3 regions of the Aliirhizobium sp. YIM B11859 genome follow, and region 1 is predicted to be linked to each of the others. Evidence: riboswitches for the same ligand, from Rfam matches in the RefSeq annotation. Region 1 holds a riboswitch; each other region holds the start of a gene.

Region 1 (2,259 bases):
CGCCGGAAAAGATCGAGACCGGTTTTGCGACCTTGTGCAACAATGACCACGGCATTTCGCCGGACGGCACACTGATCGCCGTGTCCGACAAGGTCGAGTTCGGCAAGTCGGCGATTTACGTGCTGCCGGCTGAAGGCGGGACACCGCGCCTGGTGACGCCCGAGCTGCCATCCTACTGGCACGGCTGGTCGCCGGACGGCAGGACGTTTACCTATTGCGGCATCCGCGATCAGGTCTTCGACATCTATACGATCGGCATCGATGGCGGCGAGGAGATGCGGCTGACCTTCGGGGAGGGCCGCAATGACGGTCCGGATTATTCCCCGGACGGCAAGTGGATCTACTTCAATTCCAGCCGAACCGGACAGATGCAGATCTGGCGCGCACCGTCTTTAGGCGGTGAGGCGCAACGCATGACCGACAGCATCTATGGCGACTGGTTTCCGCATCCGTCACCGAAGGGTGACAAGGTGGTTTTCGTCTCCTATGACGGCGATGTCTTCGATCATCCGCGCGACCTTGACGTGCGGGTCCGGCTGATGGACATGAATGGCGGCAATGTCGAAACCCTGTTTGAGCTTTTCGGCGGGCAGGGCACGATGAACTCGCCGAACTGGTCGCCCGATGGCGACGAATTCGCCTATGTCCGGTATTCACCTTCGACGTGAACGGGCTTGCGCCAATCCGGTCCAGCCAGCATAACAGGCCCGTCAGGTGCCCGTCTGTGACGGGAGAATCGGGAAGCCGGCGCAATTCCGGCACGTGCCCAACGCTGTGAGGCGGATGGTCATCGCATCAGGGGCAAACCCTGGCCACTGGATTACTTCCGGGAAGGCTGCGATGGTCGGATGAAGCCAAGTCAGAAGACCGGCCTGGCGTGATGGACCGATCCGCGCGGACGGCGGACAGGTTGCGGGGCTTGTCGTGATCGCCTCATCCGGCGACATGTGGGCTCCAGGCATTGTTGGGGAAAAACGATGCGACCTGAATTGCTGCCCGATCCTCCGGGCGACGGCCTTGTTGCGGCCGGACCATTTTCCGCAGGCGAGCGTGCCGCCGTTTACCGCGCCATAGAAACGCGGCGTGACGTGCGCGACCAGTTCCTCGCCGATCCGATAGACGACGACACGCTTCGGCGCGTTCTGGACGCAGCCCATGCGGCGCCTTCTGTCGGTTTCATGCAGCCGTGGAATTTCATTCTTGTCCGTGACGAAAAGGTCAGGCAGGCGGCCTGGGAAGCGTTTTCGACGGCCAATGACGAGGCCGAGGCAATGTTTCCCGAGGAGAAACGCAGCACTTACCGGAGCCTGAAGCTCGAAGGCATCCGCAAGGCCCCGTTATCGATCTGCGTCACCTGCGATCCTGACCGGGCAGGGCCGGTCGTGCTCGGACGCACCCATAATGCGCGCATGGACAGCTATTCCACCGTCTGCGCCATCCAGAACCTCTGGCTGGCCGCGCGGGCGGAAGGCATCGGCGTCGGCTGGGTCAGTATTTTTCGCGACGGGGACATGCGGGCGCTTCTGGGCATCCCGGAGCGCGTTGAAATCGTCGCCTGGCTCTGCCTCGGTTATGTGGATGCGCTCTACCAGGAACCCGAACTGGCGCTCAAGGGATGGCGCCAGCGCCTGCCTCTTGAAGACCTGGTCTATCAGGACGGCTGGGGCGTCAAATAATTACTGCTGTTGCTGCGGGCCGCTCGATTTGGGATTGGCGAGATCGATATTCTCGTCCGGGAAAAATTGCGGCCCGATTGCCCGCACCTTCCTGTCCGGATCGTAGGGACGGTCCGGCGGAAACTGGACCGGCGCTTCCTTCTGCGCCGTCACCGGGCGGGGACTGCCGATATGGGTGATACTGGAATTGGCGGTATCGCTTTGCGGAGCGCGCGGAGATGCCTCATAGAAGCCTGCGCCGGTCTGCGGTTCGTCAGGGCCGGGCAGTGCTATGCCGCGGATCTTGACGCGTTCCTTGTCCTCAAGCTCCGTCTGCGTATCGAGATCGGTCGGTGTGCAGCTATTGGCGCGGATCGCCGACAGAATCGCTACCCGCTCCTCGGATGGCTGTAGAAGCGAGCGGCTGTTATTGCGTTGTTCGGCCAGGCCCGCCCGCTCATCCTCGATCCGCTGCAGCGTTTCCTGCATGCGGTCGCATTCATCGCCATTGGCATTCTCGCCCAGCGTCACGACGCTGCCGCCGCAGCCCTGACGGCGCATGTCGATGCGCAATTGGCGGATATCCGCATTCATGGCGCTGAGA
Region 2 (2,259 bases), on a different contig from region 1:
TGGCAGGGAAATGCCAGTGAATGGCGCGTATCGTGGGCGGCGTTATGCACGACTTCCAGATGCGAGAAACCGACGAAACCGACCATGAAAAGGCCGAGAATAGCCGACAGGCCGAGAGGAATGACTTTGGAAGTGGAGACGCTGACTGCAGTTGCAGCGGAATTCGTAACCATGGACTTTTCTTTCTGCCCTCCACCCGAGGACTGTTCAATTTATCCGATATCTCCGGCAGGTCTCCTGGCTCGCGGATCGAATGCCTTCACCCGCCTTCCCGGATTTCTCCAGTGGCTTGACGGCCATATAGCCGTTTTGGGTAGAGACTTTCCGCCTACAGTTGCGGGGGCAGCCGCGGGTTTGACAGAAAAACCGTCGCACCGCATTCCCTTCGATAAACCCTTTCGGGCACCAAAGACGATTTCACTATAGACAATTCCTCTGATCGGGCAATCGTCTTTGCGACATTGACAGTTTACCGCAACAGCGCTTACTTGACGGAACAACGGTCCCTTGCCGGCAACGGGAGGGGCTAAGAGAGAATGCGGTGCGAGCCTTGGGAAACTCCAGGCTCAATGCCGCGGCTGCCCCCGCAACTGTAGGCGGCGAGCCATCCGGCCAGAGACGCCACTGGAGAGATCCCGCCACGGATCCATCTGGGAAGGCAGGCGGATGGCGACGACCCGCGAGCCAGGAGACCTGCCGTTCGACAATCATGCTTTTCCGGGCGGGGTGCTCCGGATGAAGCTTTGCTTTCACTGCAGGATGGCTCGTCCTCCTGCCGCGCACCCCGATTGTTGAAGACCTGGCGGTAGTGCGGCCTGATGACAAGTGATGACAGAAAAGGCGTGTCCGACGCGGCTTGCGGCGACGTCGATGTGACGATTTTCGTCTGCACCAATTGCCGTGAGGCAAGTGACAGTGAGGCCCGCCCCGGCATCGGCCTGATCGAGGCGCTGCGCCGCGCCGCCGACGGCAAGCCGCTCGCCGTCAAGCCCGTCACTTGCCTTGCCAATTGCGACAAGAGCCCGAGCGCCGCCTTCAGCCATCGCAGCGGCTGGTCCTATGTCTTCGGCCATCTCTCGACCGACAATGTCGACGATATCGTCACCGGCGCCATGATGCTGGCCGAGGACGAACGCGGTTTTCTTCCTCTTCGCGGCCGTCCCATGTGCCTGCGCGGCAAGGGCATGACGGCCCGCATTCCCCCATTCCATCATCACGAGGACATGCCTTCATGAGCGTAAACTTCGATCGAGTCCCCTGCACCGTCGTCACCGGCTTTCTTGGCGCCGGAAAGACCACGCTGATCCGCAACCTGATCGAGAAACTCGACGGCAAGCGTCTGGCGATCATCGTCAACGAATTCGGCGATGTCGGCATCGATGGTGAAGTGCTGAAGGGCTGCGGCATAGAGAGCTGCCCGGAAGACAACATCATCGAACTGGCCAATGGCTGCATATGCTGCACCGTAGCCGACGATTTCGTTCCCGCGATCAACCAGATTCTGGCGCTTCAGCCGCCCGTCGATCATATCCTGATCGAAACCTCCGGCCTTGCACTGCCCAAGCCGCTGGTCCAGGCCTTCCAGTGGCCGGCCGTCAAGGCGCGCGTGACGGTGGATGGCGTGATCGCCGTGGTCGATGGCGTGGCGCTGGCCGAAGGCCGTGTCGCCGATGACCATCATGCGCTCGAGGCACAGCGCCAGCAGGATGACTCGATAGACCACGACGATCCGATCGAGGAAGTCTTCGAGGATCAGGTCGCCTGCGCCGACATGATCGTGCTGACCAAGACCGACCTTCTCGACCAGGCATCGCTTGCCGCCGCCAAAGGCCGCGTCCAGGCGCATCTGCCGCGGGCGGTGAAGATCGTGCCGTCCGCCAATGGTGCGGTCGATCCGAGCGTGCTGATCGGCCTTGGCCTTGCCGTCGAGGACGATATCGAAAATCGCAAGACCCACCATGATGACGAACTGGACCACGACCACGACGATTTCGACAGCTTCGTCATTGACTTGGCAGCGGTGACCGATCCGGACGCATTGGCCGCCCGCATCTCCGCTACGGCGGAAGCCGAAAACGTGCTGCGCATAAAGGGCTTCATCGACGTCGCGAACAAGCCGATGCGCCTGCAGGTACAGGCGGTAGGATCGCGCGTGAACCACTATTTCGACCGCGCCTGGGCTCCCGGCGAAACCCGCCAGAGCCGCCTCGTCGTGATCGGAGAAAAGGGCATAGACCGCGCCGCAATCGAAAAGATGCT
Region 3 (2,259 bases), on a different contig from region 1:
CGCGATATGGCATCCGCCCGCGTCGCGTCGGCGGCGAGCCCGTAGACCGTTTCGGTCGGAATGGCGATGGGAAGACCTTCGCCGAGCACGCGGCTTCCCTCGCGGATCGCGCGCCTAGGCTCCTTGGCCGTATCTATGATTTCGGCTTTCATGACGCCGTCAATACAGCGGAGCGGGCTCGCTTCAAAGCCTTTTGATGATTTCGCGGATGGCGGCATCCGGCGCGCCGAGCATCAGCACATTGCGCATCGCTTCCTGCGGATCATTGGTCTGGAACAGCAGTCCGTTCTTGCGCCAGCTGCGGTCGATCCTTGCCTGCTCTCCCGCTTCGCCCTCAACGGCGACGGCGAAATACATGCGCGAGTTGCGCGGGTTGATACGGGCGAAAAACACTTCTTCCCCACCGATCTCCGAGGAAAAATTGGCGATGTAGAATGACCATGTGACCATCGCGTCACGCGAAAAGAAGGTGCGCGCTGCGGTGACATGGCAATAACCGAGATGCGGGCTTCCCTCGAGCGTGCGATGGAAGATGATCTTCGGCAGGTGGATCGACTGGTGAAAGCTGTTGAGACGCTTGTGTGTCGTCTCGCCTGCGGCTTCGAGCTTCTTGCCGGTCTTTTCGGCGACTTCCTCGTAGCTCAGATAGCGGCGTTCGCTCGGAACCCACATCGGGCGGGAGCGCGGAATTCTGCCCGTGCGGAGGAATTCGGAATGGGCATTGCCCCCGCTCGGCGCCGAGATGAGCGGCCTCTGTCTGTTGACCTCGTAATACCGGAGCGGTCCTGGCATATTCGTGGTTCTTCCGATTGATTTTGCGGAATACTATTAGCAAGACCTTAACAGTGTCTTGCTTGTCGCAAGCTGGCGATACCGCCCAACCGCCGCAGCGATCTCGGGCGTCGTCGCCAATGCAGTCTCCGATGTCGCAATGTCGTCTATGCGACAGGCCGGCCTCACGCTTAAATATGACAAAGCTCAAGGTGCTGCCTCGCTAGGGGAGGCGGAAAATTGGGAAGCCGGCGGGTCGACGAGATCTATCCGGCGCTGCCCCCGCAACGGTGGTGGAGTTCAAGGCATGGCTTAACGCCACTGGGACAGAGCCGAACGGCCGCCCGGGAAGGTGCCATGCAGTTCCTCGAGGGAAACTCGGGGGACAACTCCTCAGCCCGGAAACCAGCCTGAGCTTGATGAAGACCGGTCGCGGAGGGCGACGGGACGGGAATTGGCTGCATCGTGCCGCCGACTTGTCCATGCCCGATCGCTTGCTTGATAACGAGGAAGCAAATGGACGTTCACAATCAGGTTCTGCGGCAGCTGAAGAACCGCCGCGAAGGTTTCAGCCTTGAACAGCCTTTCTATATCGACCCGGATTATTACAAGGTCGATCTCGAGATGATCTGGTATCGCGACTGGCTGTTCGTCGGCCACGATTGCGAGATCGAGAAGTCGGGCATGTATGTCACTCTGCAGATCGGCGATTATCCGGTTCTCGTCATCCGTACCCGCGAAGGCGATATCCGCGCCTATCACAATACCTGTCGCCATCGCGGCCACCGCGTCTGCACCAAGGACACCGGCTCGGCGACGCGTCTCGTCTGTCCCTATCACCAGTGGACCTACCAGCATGACGGTTCGCTGATGTCGGCTCGTCACATGGGCGAGAATTTCGACAAGAAGCAGTTTGGTCTCAAGCCCGTCCATTGCCAGGTCGTCGCCGGTTACATCTTCGTCTGCCTTGCCCAGGACGCACCGGATTTTGCGCCGGTCCGCGCCACCGTCGAGCCCTATATGGCGCCGCATCGCCTGTCCGAGACCAAGGTTGCCGCCAAGAATACCATTATCGAGAAGGGCAACTGGAAGCTCGTCTGGGAGAACAACCGCGAGTGCTACCACTGCGCCGGCAACCATCCGGAACTGTGCCGCACCTATCCGGAAGCTCCGACCGCTACCGGCGTGCAGGGTGCCGGCGATGACCCGTTCATCTCCGAACACTGGAGCCGCTGCGAGGCCGCCGGCCTTCCGAGCACGTTCAACATGTCGTCGGACGGCCAGTTCCGCGTTGCCCGTATGCCGCTGATCGAAGATGCCGAAAGCTACACGATGAACGGCCGCCCGGCGGTCCTGCGTTCGCTCTCGGACGACGTCAAGATCTCCCATATCGGCACCATGCTGATGTTCCATTATCCGACCACCTGGAACCACATGCTCGTCGACCACGCGATTTCCTTCCGCGTCATTCCGATCGGACCGGAGGAA

Evidence for each region. Region 1 has a riboswitch for cobalamin ahead of bluB (5,6-dimethylbenzimidazole synthase). Riboswitches for the same ligand answer to the same signal wherever they lie in the genome.
Region 2: linked by a shared signal. The riboswitch ahead of AC2GXZ_RS26670 (DUF1636 family protein) and the one ahead of bluB (5,6-dimethylbenzimidazole synthase) in region 1 are both predicted to bind cobalamin.
Region 3: linked by a shared signal. The riboswitch ahead of AC2GXZ_RS08110 (aromatic ring-hydroxylating oxygenase subunit alpha) and the one ahead of bluB (5,6-dimethylbenzimidazole synthase) in region 1 are both predicted to bind cobalamin.

The regions. Positions count from the first base shown of each region.
Region 1 covers NZ_JBXHAY010000003.1:506,095-508,353, forward strand. The annotation lists gene AC2GXZ_RS14700 (TolB family protein) at 1-668, shown strand, start outside; cobalamin riboswitch at 696-890, shown strand; gene bluB (5,6-dimethylbenzimidazole synthase) at 990-1,676, shown strand; gene AC2GXZ_RS14710 (hypothetical protein) at 1,677-2,259, opposite strand, start outside.
Region 2 covers NZ_JBXHAY010000009.1:29,171-31,429, forward strand. The annotation lists gene AC2GXZ_RS26665 (CbtB domain-containing protein) at 1-173, opposite strand, end outside; cobalamin riboswitch at 211-425, opposite strand; cobalamin riboswitch at 484-715, shown strand; gene AC2GXZ_RS26670 (DUF1636 family protein) at 843-1,235, shown strand; gene cobW (cobalamin biosynthesis protein CobW) at 1,232-2,259, shown strand, end outside.
Region 3 covers NZ_JBXHAY010000002.1:377,287-379,545, reverse strand. The annotation lists gene AC2GXZ_RS08120 (L-threonylcarbamoyladenylate synthase) at 1-152, opposite strand, end outside; gene AC2GXZ_RS08115 (DUF6656 family protein) at 184-792, opposite strand; cobalamin riboswitch at 964-1,199, shown strand; gene AC2GXZ_RS08110 (aromatic ring-hydroxylating oxygenase subunit alpha) at 1,288-2,259, shown strand, end outside.